DNA from 4 places in the Kocuria sp. SL71 genome. Region 2 is predicted to be linked to each of the others. Evidence: riboswitches for the same ligand, from Rfam matches in the RefSeq annotation. Region 2 holds a riboswitch; each other region holds the start of a gene.

Region 1 (4,203 bases), 110 kb from region 2:
TGGGGCCCATCTCGACCACGCGTCCACTGTCCATGACCGCGACGCGATCGGCGATCGAGCGCACCACGTCCATCTCGTGGGTGATCAGCACGACCGTGATCCCGAACTCCCGGTTGGCCCGGCGCAGCAGCGCCAGCACCTCCTGGGTGGTCTCCGGGTCCAGTGCGGAGGTGGACTCGTCGGCCAGCAGGATCTTGGGGTTGGCAGCCAGCGCCCGGGCGATTCCCACGCGCTGCTTCTGCCCGCCCGAGAGCTGCTCGGGGTAGTTGCCCGCCCGCTCGGAGAGCCCGACGAACTCGAGCAGCTCCTTCACGCGCGCCCTGCGATCGGCTGCCGACCAGCCCGCCTGCTTCAGCGGGTACTCGACGTTGCCGGCCACGGAGCGCGACGTGAACAGGTTGAACTGCTGGAAGATCATGCCGATGTCGCGACGGATCGGGGCCAGCTGATTCTCGGTGCGGCCGTCGACCCGGCGGCCGTCGACCTCGACGACGCCGGAGGTCACCGGCTCCAGGCCGTTGATCAGGCGCACGAGCGTGGACTTGCCGGCGCCCGAGTAGCCGATCACGCCGAAGATCTCGCCTCGGCGGATGTCGAGGGTGACGTCGTCGACTGCGGTCACGTCCCGCTTGGTCCTGCCCTTGCCCGTGGTGAAGGACTTGGTGACGCCGTCGAAGCGCACGATCGCCTCGGTCTCGGGCCCGGGCCGACGCCGCTGCGTGTCAGCGGCGTCGGCCACCGGCTCGCTGTCGGGGTGGAACTGCTCGGCCGGGGTCACTTCTGGAGGTCCTCCTCGTAATCGGAGAGGACCTGCTCCAGCTCCTCCTGCGAGAGGTCCATGGTCACCGCGGTGCCCTTGCTGTCCTCCTTCTCGGCCTCCTCGACCTCCGGGGTGTGGAAGAGATCGGCGACCTTGTGGAGGGTCTCGTCGTCCTTGTTGGCCTCGGTGGTGGCGAACAGGTTCACGTACGGACGGGCGTTCTCGTTCTCGGCGCCGTCGGAGGCCAGGGCCGAATCGGGATCGATGTCGCCGCGGGCCAGGAAGTCGTTGTTGATGACGGAGCCGGCCACGGACTCCAGGGACAGCACGGTCTGCTCGGCCGAGACCGGGGTGACGGAGACCTTCGAGGCCTCGGTGTCGATGTCCGACTCGGTCGGGGCGGTGGTGTCCGAGGTGAACTCGACCAGGCCGTTGGCCTGCAGCAGCAGCAGCGCGCGCGACTGGTTGATCGAGTCGTTGGGGATGGCGATCTCGTCGCCGTCCTGGATGTCCTCGAGCGACTCGTACTTGTTGGAGTACAGGCCCAGCGGGTAGATCGAGGTCGAGGCGATCGGGGTGACGGTCTCCCCGGAGCTGTTGTTGTAGTCCGCCAGGTACGCGATGTGCTGGAACCAGTTCATGTCGACGTCGCCGGAGACGGTCGCCGGGTTGACCTGGCTGTACTCGGAGAGCTCGACCAGCTCGACGGTGATGCCCTCCTCCTCGGCCTTCTCCACGAGGGCCTCGTTCACGGGGGTGGTGCCGACGACGCCGATCTTGATGACCCCGTCGTCGTAGGGGGCCTCATCGGAGTCGCCGCCGCCGCAGCCGGCGAGGGTCAGGCCGAGGACTGTGGTCACGGCCAGGGCGGAGAGACGGTGTGCGCGCATGGGAGGGGTTGCCTTTCGTTCAGCGAGCTGTCCGATCCCATCGGGGTGACCGGCGGCGCTGAACGTCAGGCGTGCGCATCGATGCTGCGCACGAACCCAAATCCGTGCTTGCCGCGGTGCGGAACCGGAGCCGGATGGTCATCTGGGGCACCCCACCACGGTGAGAGGGTTGCCGTCCGGCCAGCCAGAGCTTCGCGCCGGATCTCGTCATCCGGCGCAGATCCTAGCATCTGAGTCCGGTGCGGGCGAGCCCCCCACGAGGCCTGGCACCGGCTCTGGCTCAGGCACCGATTGCACGTCGGCCGCGTCCCGAAGGCCGGCTCATCGACGCCTCTGCCTCACCAGCTCATCAGCGCGGGAGCGAGCCCAGGCCTCGGCTGCCAGCACCGATTCGAGGCTCAGCTCGTCGATGGGCTCATGCTCCCGCACGACTTCGGCCACGAGCTCGACGATCTCCAGGAAGCCCAGGCGCCCGGCGTGGAAGGCCAGGACCGCCTGCTCGTTCGCGGCGTTGAACACGGCAGGGCCGGTGGGCCCGGAAGCCGCCGCCTCCTTGAGCAGACGCACCGCTGGGAAGGCCTCCTCATCCAGCGGCTCGAAGCTCCAGGTCGCCGCCTGAGTCCAGTCGCACGGCGAGGCGGCGCCCGGGACCCGATGCGGCCAGCCGAGGCCCAGCGCGATCGGCAGGCGCATGTCCGGCGGGGAGGCCTGAGCCATGGTGGAGCCGTCCACGAACTGCACCATCGAGTGCACGACGGACTGCGGGTGCACCACCACGTCGATGCGCTCCAAGGGGATGTCGAAGAGCAGGTGGGCCTCGAGGACCTCGAGGGCCTTGTTGACCATGGTCGAGGAGTTCGTGGTCACCATCAGCCCCATGTCCCAGGTGGGATGGGCCAGGGCGTCCTGCGGGCGCACGTCCCGCAGGGAATCGCGCGAGCGCCCGCGGAAGGGCCCGCCGGAGGCCGTCAGCACGAGCCGATCGACCTCTGCCGACGCGCCGCTGCGCAGCGCCTGGGCCAGGGCTGAGTGCTCGGAGTCCACGGGGATCAGCGGGTCGTCGTGCGGGGAGGCCTGCGCGGCCCGGCGCACCAGCTCACCGCCGGCGATCAGCGACTCCTTGTTGGCCAGGGCCAGCAGCTTGCCGGCCTCCAGGGCGGCAAGGGTGGGGGCCAGCCCGATCGAGCCGGTGATGCCGTTGAGGACGAGATCGGCCTCCGGCGCTCGCGCCGCCTGCACGGCGGCCTTCGATCCCGCGAGGATCTGCGGGGAATAGTCCTCCCCCAGCGCCAGGACCCGCGAGGCGATCATGCGCTCGAGCAGCGCCGCGTCCTGGACATCGCCGGACGTCGCCACGAGCGGGGCCCGGGTCTCGACGGCCTGCTCCGCAAGCAGCTCGAGGTTCGACGAGCCGGCCGCCAGGGCCACCACCCGGAATGGGGCCTGCTGATCGGCCGACGCCGCGGCGGTGCGCACGACGTCGAGCGCCTGCGTGCCGATGGAGCCGGTCGAGCCCAGGATGCAGATGCGGCGCTGGGACTCGGCCCACAGGGGAGCCTCGGGGGCGGGACGCTGTTCGCTGGAGATCTCGGACATGGCTCCAGTATGCCGACCTGCCTCCAGCGCTGCCGGAGCGCGTTGGACGCGCCCCCCCTTCCGCGCACGCCCCCTGGCCGGGAGGAGACGAAGCGCCCCGCCCCTCTCGACGAGGGACGGGGCGCTTGCAGGTGCTGCGGAACGCGTCGGCTCAGCGCTCGACGGCACCGCCGCGGCTGCCCTTGGTGAGGGCGCCGTAGATGAACAGCACGACGAGCGCACCGATGATGGCGAGCACGATCGAGCCGATGGACAGGGTGCTGCCGGCCTGGTGCAGGCCCGGGATGACCATGGCGATCAGGCCGCCGACGAAGGCGCCGACGATGCCCAGGATGATGGTCATCACGATGCCGCCGCCCTGCTTGCCGGGCATGATGAGCTTGGCGATGGCGCCGGCGATGATGCCGAGGACCAACCAGGCGATGATGGATCCGATCATGGTGCTTCTCCTCTTCCGGGACGCCAGTGCGACGTCCTTGAACTGGGGGTCGAGTGCTCAGGCTGCTGAGCATCTACTTCAGAGTAGCCCCTGAGCGGCTCGGGGCGAGCATCCTCGCCCCGAGCCGCTGAGGCGTCTCTCACACTTCTCTCAGATGCACTTGTGCATCGAATCGCCCCAGGTCAGCCCCGAGATGATCCGAGAGCCGCGCAGCTCAGTGATCGACCGGGGGCTCGGCCCCGACTCCCGTCATGGAGCGGACCTCCATCTCGGCCTGCTTCTCGCGGTTCTCGCGGCGGCGCTCCGTGAGCGAGCCGATGATGGCCAGCAGGAAGCCGACCGGGATCGAGACGATGCCCGGGTTGGTCAGCGGAAACCAGGCGAAGTCGGCGCTGGCGATCATGGAGGTCTCCGCCCCGGACATCACCGGGGAGAAGATGATCAGCACGACCGCGGTGATCAGGCCGCCGTACATGGACCACACCGCGCCGCGGGTGGTGAAGCGCTTCCAGTACAGC
Region 2 (4,203 bases):
TCGTCACCGCGGGGAAGTCCGATCCCCACGGAAGACCGGCCCGCGGGCTGTCCTCCGGGATCAGAGTCGACGGACCAGTGGAGCCGTAGCAGCCCCCGAGCATGTTGATGGCGACCACGAAGAAGCGGTCGGTGTCGATCGCCCGCCCGGGCCCGACCAGTCCGTCCCACCAGCCCGGTGCCTCGGCGGAGACACGGTCGAAGGAGGTGGCGTCCTCGGCGACCCGTCCGCGCGTGACATGGGTGTCCCCGGTCAGCGCATGCGGGACGAGCACCGCGTTGGAGGCGCGGTCGTCGAGCTCGCCCCAGGTCTCGTATGCCAGCTCGACATCGGGCAGCACGGCCCCGGATTCCAGCCCGAGGTCGCCGATGCGGGCGCGGCGCAGCAGCCCCTCGGTGCGGAAGGGCTGCTGCGAGCGCGCGGTCGTGCTCTGGATGGCGGTCACCTCAGACCGATCCCCCTGCGCCGCGCGCCTTGACCGCGGCGAAACCGAGCTCCAGGTCCGCGAGGATGTCGTCGATGTGCTCCAGTCCCACGGACAGCCGCACGAACCCCGGGGCGACGCCGGCGGCCAGCTGCTCCTCCGGGGAGAGCTGAGCGTGCGTGGTGGAGGCCGGGTGGATGACCAGCGAGCGGACGTCACCGATGTTCGCGACGTTCGAGTGCAGGCTCAGCGCGTCCACGAAGGCCTGGCCGGCCTCCGAGCCGCCGTCGAGCACGAAGCCGAGGATCGAACCTGCGCCGCCGGGGACGTACTTCTGCGCACGCTCGTGCCACGGAGAGGACTCGAGCCCGGCGTAGGACACGGCTTCGACGCCCTCGTGGGCCTCCAGCCAGGTGGCGACCGTCTGAGCGTTGGCGACGTGGCGCTCCATGCGCAGCGACAGCGTCTCGATGCCCTGCTCGATCAGGAAGGCGTTGAACGGGGAGATGGCAGCGCCCATGTCGCGCAGCAGCTGCGTGCGGATCTTGAACGCGAAAGACACGTTGGCCCCGAACGGCCCGTTCTCCCCGAAGACCTCGCCGAACACGAGGCCGTGATAGGACTCGTCCGGCTCCGTGAAGCCCGGGAAGCGATCCGGATAGCGGGTGTAGTCGAAGCGCCCGGAGTCCACGATGAACCCGCCGACCGAGGTTCCGTGCCCGCCGAGGAACTTGGTGGCGGAGTGGATCACCACGTCCGCGCCGTGCTCGAACGGCCGCAGCAGGTACGGGGTCGCGATGGTGTTGTCGACCATCAGCGGGACCTCTGACTCGTGGGCGATCGCGGAGACCGTCTCCAGGTCCAGGACGTCGTTGCGGGGGTTCGGGATGGACTCCGCGTAGAAGGCCTTCGTGTTGGGCCGCACGGCGTCGCGCCAGGCCTGGGGATCGTCCGGATCGGAGACGAAAGTGGTCTCGATCCCGAGCCGGGACAGCGTGTGCTTGAACAGGTTGAACGACCCTCCGTACAGCGACGGGCTGGCCACGATGTGATCGCCGGCCCCGGCCACGTTGAGGATCGCGTAGGTGGTGGCGGCCTGACCGGAGGCGACCATGACAGCTGCGGTCCCGCCCTCCAGGGAGGCGACGCGGTTCTCGACGACCTCGGTGGTGGGGTTGGTCAGTCGGGTGTAGATGGGCCCGACCTGGCTGAGCCCGAAGCGACCGGCTGCGGTCTCGGCGTCCGGGAAGACGTACGAGGTGGTCTGCTGGATCGGCAGCGCGCGGGCGCCGGTGACGGGATCGGGCTCCTGACCGGCGTGGATCTGACGGGTCTCGAAGCTCCAGCCCTGCGGTGCGGAGGGGGTGGGCTGCTGTGCGGACATGTCGGCGACTCCTTGTCTTCCAGGGCCGCGGACCGAGGTCCGACGCACCCGTCGGACCGGGTGCCGTGACCCGCGCTTGCCGTGCCGCGTGCGCGACCGGCCCGGTCCTCACCCAGGGCACCCCACCGCGGAAGGAGGGTTGCCGGCCAGCTAGCTGGGGCTTGTCGCTGGCTCTCGTGACCTGGTTCCCATTCTCGGACGAGCACGGCTCCGGCGCAAACCAGGGTTCCGTGGTCTGTGGAGCCCTCCGTCAGAACAGCAGGGGTCCGGCCAGGAAGCCGACGGCGTCCAGCAGGAAGTGGGCGATGATCAGCGGCATCACGCGTCCGGTGCGGCGGTAGAGCCACAGGAACACCAGTCCCATCACCACGTTGCCCAGCGCCGGACCGACGCCCTGGTACAGGTGGTAGCTGCCGCGCAGAAGGGCCGAGCCGATCAGCACGGCCGGCCACGTCCATCCCACGCGCAGCAGGCGATCGGCCAGGAACACGACGACGATGATCTCCTCCACGAGCGAGTGTCGCAGCGCCGAGGCCAGCAGCAGGATCACCTCCCACCAGGAGGTCCCGCCCGCGTTGGTGACGATCTCGGCGGTGATCCCGAGCTGGCGGCCCGCCTGGTACAGCGCCAGGGTGCCCAGGCCCATGACGGCGAAGAGCAGCGCCCCCAGCCCCAGATCCGCCAGCGGGGCCCGGCGGTCCAGGCCGATCCGGTGCAGCAGCCCGCGCAGCTGACCGGCCGAGCCCGCCAGCAGATAGAGCGCCAGCAGCGGCGGGACCAGAGCCAAGAGGATCCCGAGGCTGCGGCGCAGGACGTCGAACAGGGGGAAGCCGCTCTGCGCCGCGTTCATGGAGGCCTTCGACTCGGCGATCGAGCTGGTGGACAGCGTCTCGGCGAGGTCGAGGAGCGACCAGAGGGCGCTGGCCCCCAGCGAGACGCCCAGCACGAGCAGGATCTGCAGCCACAGATCGGCTCTCTGGGAGCCGAACGACGGCTGGGCTGGGGCCTGGGAGCGCTGTTCGGTCATGGGCTCCATTGTGGGCCAGGGGCACGACGGCAGCGGCCTATGCTGTCGGCGCCGGTTCTTACGATGGGCGCCATGACCTCCCAGAACTCGGATTTTCCGCTCGCTCCCCCGTCGGCCGTGCGTCGCGACCACGTCCGCGAGTTCCACGGCGATGCCTTCCTGGACCCGTACGAGTGGCTGCGGGACAAGGAGTCCCCGGAGGTCATCGCGCATCTGGAGGCCGAGACCGCCTACGCCGAGTCCGCCACCGCCCGGCTGGCCCCGCTGCGCGAGCGGCTCTTCCAGGAGGTCCGGACCCGCGTGCAGGAGACGGACCTGTCGGTGCCGTGGCGGCGCGGCGACTGGTGGTACTTCACGCGCACCGTGGAGGGCGGGGAGCACTCGGTGCAGTGCCGCGTCCCGGCTGCTGAGGAGGGGTGGGAGCCGCCGCAGATCGTGGCAGGTCAGTCCCTGCCCGGCGAGCAGACCCTCCTGGACGGCAACGCCCGCGCGCAGCCGCACGAGTTCTGGTCGCTGGGCGCCTTCGACATCACCCACGACGGCACCCGGATGGCCTGGGCCGAGGACACCACCGGGGATGAGCGCTTCACGGTGCGCGTCCACGACTTCGCAGCCGACCGGACGCTCGACGACGAGATCCCGGAGACCTCCTACGGCGCCTTCCTCTCCCCCGCCGGAGACGCCGTCTTCTACACCGAGGTCGACGACACCTGGCGGCCGTGGCGCCTGCGCCGCCATGTGCTCGGGACCCCGCTCGAGCAGGACATCACCATCGCCCAGGAGGACGACCCCGGCCTGTGGCTGGGGGCCGAGCTCTCCTCGGACCGGCGCTGGCTCGTGCTCGAGGCCGGGTGCTCGGAGTACTCGGAGGTCTCGATCCTGCGCATCGAGGAGGCCGGCGAGCAGGCCCCACAGGTGGTCGTGCCGCGCGGGGCCGGCGTTCTCGCCTCGGCGGAGCCCGTGCGGATCGACGGCCGGGACGTCGTCCTGCTCCAGCACGATCGCCAGGCTCCGGATGGACGCCTGAGCCTGATCGAGCTGTCGGACCTGCCCGGCGAGTCGGCGGAACTGCCCGGCGACGGATTCCCGCCCGGCATCGACATCGTGGCACCCAGGGAGGGACTGCGCGTGCTGGGCTTCGCCGCCACACAGCATCACCTGGTTCTCGAGGTCCGCGAGGACATCCTGCCGGGGCTGCGCATCCTGCCGCTGAAGGGACTCGGCACGGAGAGCCAGGCCGAGCCCCATGTCCTCGAGGTGCCCGGCGAGCTCACGGCTGTCTCCCTCACCGCCGCTGAGCCGGACTCCCCCGTCCTGCGCTTCACCGCCGAGTCCTTCGTGATCCCGCGGCGCGTCTTCGACCTCATC
Region 3 (4,203 bases), 590 kb from region 2:
GAGCCGTAGGACTGCACCCAGCCGTTGGCGGTCGTCGCGAAGCCGTCGAAGTGCTCGGCGAAGTACTGGACCATGTCGTTGCGCTCCGGCTCGCCGTGCACCAGCACGTCCAGGCCGAACTCGTCCTGCAGGGCGATGACCCGGGAGATCTCCTCGCGCAGGAAGCCGTCGTAGGCGGCGTCGTCGATCCGTCCGGCGCGGTGATCGGCGCGGGCGCGGCGGACCTCCCCGGTCTGGGGGAAGGACCCGATCGTGGTGGTGGGCAGCACTGGAAGGCGGCCGCTGCCGAACGAGCGTCCCGCCTGGGCTGCGCGACGCTGCTCGGCGGTGCCGCGCTGCGAGTCGGCCTCGGTGAGGGAAGCAGTGCGGCCGCGGACCTCGTCGATGCGCACACCCGGGGCCGCAGCGCGGGTGCGGCGGGCCTCGTCGGCCTCCTGCAGCTCGGCGGCCACGGCCCCGCGGCCCTCGGCGAGCCCGCGTGCCAGGACGGCGACCTCGCGCACCTTCTCGTCGGCGAAGGCCAGCCAGGACCGGATCTCGGGGTCGAGCTCGGGCTCGGCCTCGAGGGTGTGCGGCACGTGGATCAGCGAGTTCGACGTGGCCACGGAGACCCGGGCGCCTGCGTCGCGGAAGCCCTCGAGCCGCTCGAGTGCGGCGGAGAGGTCGGTGCGCCAGACGTTGCGCCCGTTGACGACTCCGGCCACGAGCACCGGGGCGTCTGCCGAAGTGAACAGGCCGAGCTGGTCGTCGGTGAGACCGCCGCGAACGAGGTCCACGTGCACGGCCTCGGCACCCGAGCCGGTCAGCGCGCCGAGCAGCTCGCCCGCATCGCCGTAGGGGGAGGTGAGCAGCAGCTGGGGGCGCTCGTCGAGCCCTCCCAGGTATCCGGCCGCGCGCTCGATCGCCGCGCGCAGGTCCTGCTGAGAGAGGCGGGAGTGGTCCGCGACCAGGGCGGGCTCGTCGATCTGCACCCACTCGGCCCCGGCATCCTCGAGTGCTGCGAGGATCTCGCCGTAGATCGGCAGCAGCTCCTCGAGACGATCCAGGGGCTCGATGGGCTCGGCTGCGGTGCCGTCGTCCTTGGCCAGGGCCAGGAAGGTCACCGGGCCCACGAGCACGGGGCGCAGGCTCCGGCCCTGCTCGGAGGCCTCGGCCAGCTGCTCCAGCAGGCGGCCGGGCGCTGCGGCGAACTGCGTCTGCGCGCCGATCTCGGGCACCAGGTAGTGGTAGTTGGTGTCGAACCACTTGGTCATCTCGAGCGGCTGCCGGGCGTCGTCGCCGCGGGCCAGCACGAACTCCCCGGAGCGGTCCACGGTTCCGGTCTCGGTGCGCAGGTCGCCGAAGCGCGTCGGCACCGCGCCGACGGCGATCAGGGTGTCGAGCACGTGGTCGTAGAGCGCGTAGGAGCCGGGCACGGCCGAGGCCTGCTCCAGGCCCAGCCCCTCGAGGCGCTCGGCGGTGGAGGCACGCAGCTCGGCGGCGGAGGACTCGAGCTGCTCCAGGTCGCTGCGTCCGGCCCAGTGCGACTCGAGCGCGCGCTTGAGCTCGCGGTTCGGGCCGATGCGGGGATAGCCCAGGATCGTGGCGGTCGGGAAGGCGGCGGGCTGGGCGTCGTTCGAGATGGTCACTGCGGTCTCCTTATAGGTGCGGATGGGGCGCCCGTCGGCGGGCTGGGATGCGGGGATGAGTCCGGCGAGTCCGGCTGAAGGGGTGGGGCGGGGCAGATCGAGCTGCTCCAGGACGTCCAGGGCGGCCTCGTGCTGGTTGAACGTGTAGAGGTGCAGCCCGGGAGCCCCGGAATCCAAGGCAGCGCGTGCGCTGTGCACGGCAGAGCGGACGCCGATCCGGTGGCGCTCGGCGTCCGAGTCGGCCGTCTCGAGCTCGTGGGCCAGCAGCGGGTCCGGCTCCAGGCCGGCCAGGTCGCAGATGCGCAGGTACCGGCGCAGGCTCGTGACCGGCATGATCCCGGGGATGATCGGCAGCTCCACTCCGGCGCGACGAGCCCGGGACACGAAGGCCGCGTAGTCGTCGGCCTCGGGGTAGAGCTGAGTGATCGCGAAGTCGGCGCCGGCGCGCTGCTTGGCCAGCAGCACCTCGAGGTCCTGGTGCACGGAGGTCGACTCGGGGTGCTTGATCGGATAGGCGGCCACGCCGATCGAGACGTTGCCGGCGCACAGCTGGGCGGCTCGGCCGCGCTCGACCGAGCGGATCAGGTCCACCAGATGCCGGGCGAAGGGCAGCTCCTCAGGGCCGGGCTCGACGGCCGGATCCCGGTCCCCGCGCAGGGCCAGGATGCCGCGCACGCCCAGGTCCAGCAGCTCGTGGATCAGCTCGCGCAGCTGCATCTCCGTGACTCCCGTGCACAGCACGTGGGCCAGGGGGCGCAGCGGGGTCTCGAAGATCAGGTGGGACAGCAGCGCCATGGACTGGACGCGGCGCTGCGGATCGACCGCCGCGGTGACCGAGACGTAGTCCGGCACCGTGGGCGCCAGGGCCTCGATGGTCTGCAGGAGGGACTCGGTGCTGGCTGCGCTGCGCGGCGGGTAGAGCTCGTAGGACAGCGCGGGCACCGTCTTGCGGCGCGACGGCGCCCCCGTCTCCGGGGGACGATCCGAGCGCGGTGCTGGGGGATGGTGATCGGGCATTCCGTGTTCGCCTTTCCGTGGATGCCCGATGGAGGGCAGACCACGGGGTGCGCACGGAGGCCCGCGCCGCCGCTGAAGACGCGGCGGGGCACGGGTCCGGTGGACCACGGAAGTCTGAGAAGACGCTCCATCGGTCCTGGCGGGAGCACCGTTCCCCGCGAGATCCGCGGGGATGGTTGCTGCGACGTCGACGAGCCAGGTCTCTCGGTCGCTCTGGATAGATAGCGAGATAAATACCACCCCAGGCGGCCCTGCTTGTCAACCCCCGAGATCTCCCACGGCCGCCAGGGAGGGGCGCGCGATAGGATCGCCCCGGACCGTCGCGCCCTCGGCCCGTGGCGCGCGATCCGCCATGGCCTCCACAAGGCGCGTGGCGCGGCATCCAGACCTCGTGCGGGCCCAGTCAGGAGAGCAGTCGCATGCCAGCCATCTCGATCGTCGGAGCCCAGTGGGGCGATGAGGGCAAGGGCAAGGCCACGGACATCCTCGGCGGCCGCGCGGACTACGTCGTGAAGCCGAACGGCGGCAACAACGCCGGGCACACCGTGGTGGTGGGCGGCGACAAGTTCGAGCTCAAGCTGCTGCCCGCAGGCATCCTCTCCCCGCGGGCCACCCCCGTGATCGGCAACGGCGTGGTGGTCAACCCGCAGGCGCTGTTCGAGGAGATCGACGGCCTCGAGGCCCGCGGCGCGGACACCTCCAAGCTGCGCATCTCGGCCAATGCGCACCTGGTGGCCCCGTACCACCAGACCCTCGACCAGGTCACCGAGCGGTTCCTGGGCAAGCGCGCGATCGGCACCACCGGTCGCGGCATCGGGCCGGCGTACATGGACAAGATCGGGCGCCTGGGCCTGCGCGCGCAGGACATCCTCGACGAGTCGATCCTGCGCCAGAAGATCGAGGGCGCCCTGCGGCAGAAGAACGAGCTGCTGCTCAAGGTCTACAACCGCCGCGCGTTCGAGACCGACGAGATCGTGGACTACTTCATGGGCTACGCCGAGCGCATGGCGCCCATGATCGTGGACTCCACGCGCCTGCTCAACGACGCCCTGGACCGCGACGAGACCGTCCTGCTCGAGGGCGGGCAGGCCACCTTCCTGGACGTTGATCACGGCACGTACCCGTTCGTGACCTCGTCGAACCCCACCACCGGCGGCGCCTGCGTGGGCGCGGGCATCGGGCCCACGCGCCTGACCCGCTCGATCGGCATCATCAAGGCGTACACGACCCGCGTGGGCGCCGGTCCGTTCCCCACCGAGCTGTTCGACGAGTCCGGGGAGCGGCTGCGCACCGTGGGCGGCGAGTTCGGCGTGAACACCGGGCGCCCGCGCCGCACCGGCTGGTACGACGCCGTGATGGCGCGTCACGCCTCGCGGATCAACGGCTTCACGGACTACTTCGTGACCAAGCTCGACGTCCTCACCGGGCTCGAGGAGATCCCGGTGTGCGTGGCCTACGACGTCGACGGCGTGCGCCACGACGAGATGCCCATGACGCAGACCGAGTTCCACCACGCCAAGCCGATCTACGAGACCTTCCCCGGCTGGTCGGAGGACAT
Region 4 (4,203 bases), 1.3 Mb from region 2:
GCTGGTCGTCGCCGGGGACCGGGTCGATGTCAAGGTGCGTGCGCTCCCAGACCCGCTCGGCCGTCGTCGTCTCGATCTCGGAGGCCTCGGCCAGGATCGCGATGCCCTCCTGGGGGTTCTCCAGCGCCCAGGCGCGGGCGTGGGCGTAGACGTCCACGACCATCTGGGCCCCGCGCGGGTTGATCTCCAGGAACAGCTCGCGGGCGTTGAGGAAGCAGTAGGTGTTGAAGGCCAGGTCGCGCTGGAACAGCACCGCCCCGTCCTGCTCGGCGCCGGCCATGATCGGGTCGAGCCCGGACCAGGCGTCCACCTGCCCGCTGGTCAGGGCGGAGCGGCCGTCGGCGTGCTGGAGGTTGACCACGGTGGTCTCGTCGAAGCCCATATCCGCCGCTGATAGCGCCTGCAGCAGGAAGAAGTAGGGATCCGTGCCCTTGGTGGCCGCCACCGACCTGCCGCGCAGATCCTCGACCGAGCGCAGGGGCGAGTCCGCGGTGCGCACGAGTGCTGCCCACTCCGGCTGGGAGCAGATGTCGATCGCGCGGATGGGGGAGCGGTTGGTGCGCGCCAGCAGCGCGGCCGAGCCCGCGGTCGAGCCGATGTCGATCGCCCCGCCGCGCAGGAACTCGTTGGCCTTGTTGGACCCGGCCGAGAACGTCCAGTGGACCTCCTGGCCGCCCTCGGCGGCGACGGTCTCCAGCCAGCCCTTCTCGCGGATGATCAGCGACAGCGGGTTGTAGGTCGCGTAGTCCAGGTAGATCTCGGTGTCCGAGCCGGCGGCCATGCCGCGGCCCGGGCCCTCGCCCTCCATGACGCACCCGGACAGGGGCGCGGCGGCGGCCCCGACGGCGGCCAGGCCCAGCAGGCGACGACGCGTCAGCCCGCTCATGCCTCCACGCCCAGCAGGCCGAGCAGGTGCCTGCGGGCACCCGTCAGCTCGGGATCATCGCGGTGGCGCGGGCGGGGCGAGTCCACCGTGAGGATCTCCTGGATGCCCGCCGGCCCGCCCTCCGGCGGCGTCCCGAGCACGACCACGCGGTCGGAGAGCACCAGGGCCTCCTCGACGTCGTGGGTGACCAGCAGGACCGTCGTGGGATCGGCGGCGTGGATCTCCAGCAGCAGGTCCTGCATCTTCAGGCGCGTCAGTGCGTCGAGCGCGCCGAACGGCTCGTCGAGCAGCAGCACCTGCGGGTTGCGCGCCAGCGCCCGAGCCAGCGAGGCCCGCTGCGCCATGCCTCCGGAGATCTCCGACGGGCGATCCTCCGCATGCCTGGACAGCCCGACCAGCTCGAGCAGGTGGGCCACCCGCTGCTCGGCCTCGAGGCCGCGCACGCCGCGCGGCAGTCCGAGCGCCACGTTGCGGGCCACGGTGCGCCACGGCAGCAGCCGCGGCTCCTGGAAGCCCACCGCGCAGCGGGGGTCCAGGCCGCGCACGGGCGCGTCGTCGATCAGGACCCGTCCGGCCGTGGCGGTGCCGAGACCGGCCACCGCGCGCAGCAGGGTGGACTTGCCGCAGCCCGACGGGCCCAGCACGGAGACGATCTCCCCGGGGCGGACCTCGAAGCTGACATCGGCCAGGACGTCGCGCCGGCGGCCCCCGGAAGACGGGAAGGACTTGCCGACCCGATCGAAGGTCAGGGAGGCGGCATCGACCGTGCTCAGGGCGGACGGGGGTGCAGAGATCATCACATCACTCCATCGGTCCTGGCATTAGCACCTTGTGCCGCGGATGGACGGCACTGGTTGCTGCGGCGTCGACGAGCCAGGTCTCTCGGCCGCTCCGGATGGGAACCGGGGGTCATTCAATGCCCTGGTCCGGGGAGACAGCAAATCGGAGGACGAGCGGGGCAACGCGCGGCACGGGCTTCGCACCGTCGCCTCAGGTGTGCATAGGATGACGCTCACACGATCAAGAGTTCCGGCCCACAGCCCTGGCTGGCCGGACGGCAACCCTCTCCCGTAGCGGGGTGCCCCAGGTGAGGATCGGGCCGCTCGCTAGACCGCGTGCGGCAAGTACGGCGCACGCACGCGCTGGACCCGCAGGTTGGCCGCGGCATGAGCGGCGCACGGGGCGCGGGTCTGTCTTCTCAGGAGCAGCCTTCTATGGCCAAGCGGATCTCCCTGAACGCCTTCGACATGACCTGCGTGGATCACCAGAGCTTCGGGCTGTGGCGCCACCCGCGCTCGCGGGCCACGGAATACAACACGATCGAGTACTGGACGAACCTGGCCCAGGTGCTCGAGCGAGGCCGCTTCGACGCCCTGTTCCTGGCCGATGTGGTCGGCATCTACGACATCTACCGCAACTCGGCCGCCCCATCGATCGCCGGCGGCGCGCAGGTCCCGGTCAACGATCCGTTCATGCAGATCTCCGCCATGGCCGCGGTGACGAAGAACCTCGGCTTCGGCGTGACCAGTGCGGTCACCTACGAGCAGCCGTACACGCTGGCCCGCAAGTACGCGACGCTGGATCATCTGACCCGCGGGCGCGTGGGCTTCAACGTGGTGACCTCCTACCTGTCTTCGGCGGCCGAGAACCAGGGTCTGCCCACGCAGATCGAGCACGACGAGCGCTACGAGATCGCCGAGGAGTTCCTCGACGTCTGCTACAAGCTGTGGGAGGGCTCCTGGGAGGACGACGCCGTCGTGAGGGACGTGGAGCGCGGGATCTACGCCGATCCGGCCAAGGTCCACCCGATCCAGCACCAGGGCAAGCACTTCACGGTGCCTGGTGCGGCGCTCACCGAGCCCAGCCCGCAGCGCACGCCGCTGATCTTCCAGGCCGGGGCGTCCTCGCGCGGTCAGGCCTTCGCCGGCAAGCACGCAGAGGCCGTGTTCATCGGCGCCCTGCGCCCGGACCTCACCCGGTACATGACCGACCGGATTCGCGACAAGGTCGAGGCCGAGGGGCGCGATCGGAACGACGTGAAGATCTACGCGATGCTCTCCGTCGTGGTCGACGAGACCGACGAGAAGGCCCAGGCCAAGTACCGCGAGTACCAGAGCTATGCCAACCTGGAGGCCTCGCAGGCCATCATCGGCGGCTGGTCCGGGCTGGATCTGTCCAAGTTCCAGGAGGACGAGGTCCTGAACTACGTCAAGACCGAGGCCATCCAGTCCTTCCTCACTCCGTTCACCATGCAGGACGGGGCCAAGCAGTGGACCCGCGAGGAGATCGCCCGCCACTGCGCGATCGGCGGCATGGGCGACGTGGTCGTGGGCTCGCCGCAGACCGTGGCCGATCAGCTCGAGACCTGGATCGACGAGGGCGGGCTGGACGGGATCAACCTGGCCTACCACGTGTCCCCGGGCTCGTTCGAGGACTTCGTGGAGCACGTGGTCCCGGAGCTGCAGAAGCGCGGTCGCTACCGCACGGACTACGACGGGCCCACCCTGCGCGAGAACGTCTACGGCGCCGGGCAGACCAAGGTGCTCGACACCCACCCGGCGGCCAAGTACCGCGGGGCCTACGTGGGCAGGCCGTCCACCGCGGACACCCCGTCGCGGGATCTGTCGCAGGGCTGAGTCGCCGGCTCGGCCGATGAGCAGAGGCCCGTCCGAGGGCCTCTGCCAGCACGCACGCTCGTCGAACCCCACTCGGACGAGGAGATCGCGTCCGTCACGGACGGCCCCATTGCTTGCGCGGAGCCTCAGGTCACGTGCACGAACGGGCGGTCCTGCTTGCGCGGCACCGCCCGGCGCAGGACCTCATGCACCGCCGTCGCCGTCTGACCGCGGCCGAGGAGCAGGAAGCGCAGGGAGTTGACCAGGGGCGAGCCGTCGGACCACTCGAGGTAGAGGTGCGACGGCCGCCCCGTCCGGTCCCGGACGGCCAGGGCCACGCCGGCCAGGCAGGTGGGCACCGACGAGCCCTCGGCGCGCAGGACGCGGTGGCCGTCGATCTCGTGGGCGCTCACGCGCAGCCGGTCCTCGAAGTCCGATGGATCGCGCAGGGTCACCTCCACGAACAGGACGCCGTCGGCCGAGGGAAGGCGATGCCATTCGCGCTCGTCGCGCAGCTTTTCGGCCAGGTCGGGGTCGCTGAGCAGGAGCTGCTGGGCCTGGGCCCCTGCTGCGCCCAGCTGGGTGCGCGGCCGGTGCGCGATCAGCCGCACCGTGCGGCCGCGGCAGCTGCGCAGCCAGTCCTGGGAGGTCTCGTCGAAATCGATGCTGCGGATCCGCAGCTCCGAGGCCCGCCAGACCCGC

The links. Region 2 has a riboswitch for S-adenosylmethionine ahead of OVA15_RS06715 (bifunctional o-acetylhomoserine/o-acetylserine sulfhydrylase). Riboswitches for the same ligand answer to the same signal wherever they lie in the genome.
Region 1: linked by a shared signal. The riboswitch ahead of OVA15_RS06195 (MetQ/NlpA family ABC transporter substrate-binding protein) and the one ahead of OVA15_RS06715 (bifunctional o-acetylhomoserine/o-acetylserine sulfhydrylase) in region 2 are both predicted to bind S-adenosylmethionine.
Region 3: linked by a shared signal. The riboswitch ahead of metE (5-methyltetrahydropteroyltriglutamate--homocysteine S-methyltransferase) and the one ahead of OVA15_RS06715 (bifunctional o-acetylhomoserine/o-acetylserine sulfhydrylase) in region 2 are both predicted to bind S-adenosylmethionine.
Region 4: linked by a shared signal. The riboswitch ahead of OVA15_RS12945 (ABC transporter ATP-binding protein) and the one ahead of OVA15_RS06715 (bifunctional o-acetylhomoserine/o-acetylserine sulfhydrylase) in region 2 are both predicted to bind S-adenosylmethionine.

The regions. Positions count from the first base shown of each region.
Region 1 covers NZ_JAPPRE010000001.1:1,386,720-1,390,922, forward strand. Annotated here, with positions in the region: gene OVA15_RS06190 (methionine ABC transporter ATP-binding protein) at 1-739, opposite strand, end outside; gene OVA15_RS06195 (MetQ/NlpA family ABC transporter substrate-binding protein) at 775-1,650, opposite strand; SAM riboswitch class IV at 1,750-1,862, opposite strand; gene dxr (1-deoxy-D-xylulose-5-phosphate reductoisomerase) at 1,972-3,246, opposite strand; gene OVA15_RS06205 (GlsB/YeaQ/YmgE family stress response membrane protein) at 3,398-3,685, opposite strand; gene OVA15_RS06210 (solute symporter family protein) at 3,900-4,203, opposite strand, start outside.
Region 2 covers NZ_JAPPRE010000001.1:1,493,301-1,497,503, forward strand. Annotated here, with positions in the region: gene metX (homoserine O-acetyltransferase MetX) at 1-445, opposite strand, end outside; gene OVA15_RS06715 (bifunctional o-acetylhomoserine/o-acetylserine sulfhydrylase) at 447-1,808, opposite strand; SAM riboswitch class IV at 1,876-1,990, opposite strand; gene OVA15_RS06720 (CPBP family intramembrane glutamic endopeptidase) at 2,059-2,835, opposite strand; gene OVA15_RS06725 (S9 family peptidase) at 2,908-4,203, shown strand, end outside.
Region 3 covers NZ_JAPPRE010000001.1:2,084,689-2,088,891, reverse strand. Annotated here, with positions in the region: gene metE (5-methyltetrahydropteroyltriglutamate--homocysteine S-methyltransferase) at 1-2,645, opposite strand, end outside; SAM riboswitch class I at 2,770-2,869, opposite strand; gene OVA15_RS09400 (adenylosuccinate synthase) at 3,065-4,203, shown strand, end outside.
Region 4 covers NZ_JAPPRE010000001.1:2,839,344-2,843,546, forward strand. Annotated here, with positions in the region: gene OVA15_RS12940 (aliphatic sulfonate ABC transporter substrate-binding protein) at 1-886, opposite strand, end outside; gene OVA15_RS12945 (ABC transporter ATP-binding protein) at 883-1,683, opposite strand; SAM riboswitch class I at 1,682-1,788, opposite strand; SAM riboswitch class IV at 1,905-2,019, shown strand; gene OVA15_RS12950 (LLM class flavin-dependent oxidoreductase) at 2,101-3,522, shown strand; gene OVA15_RS12955 (amino acid transporter) at 3,648-4,203, opposite strand, start outside.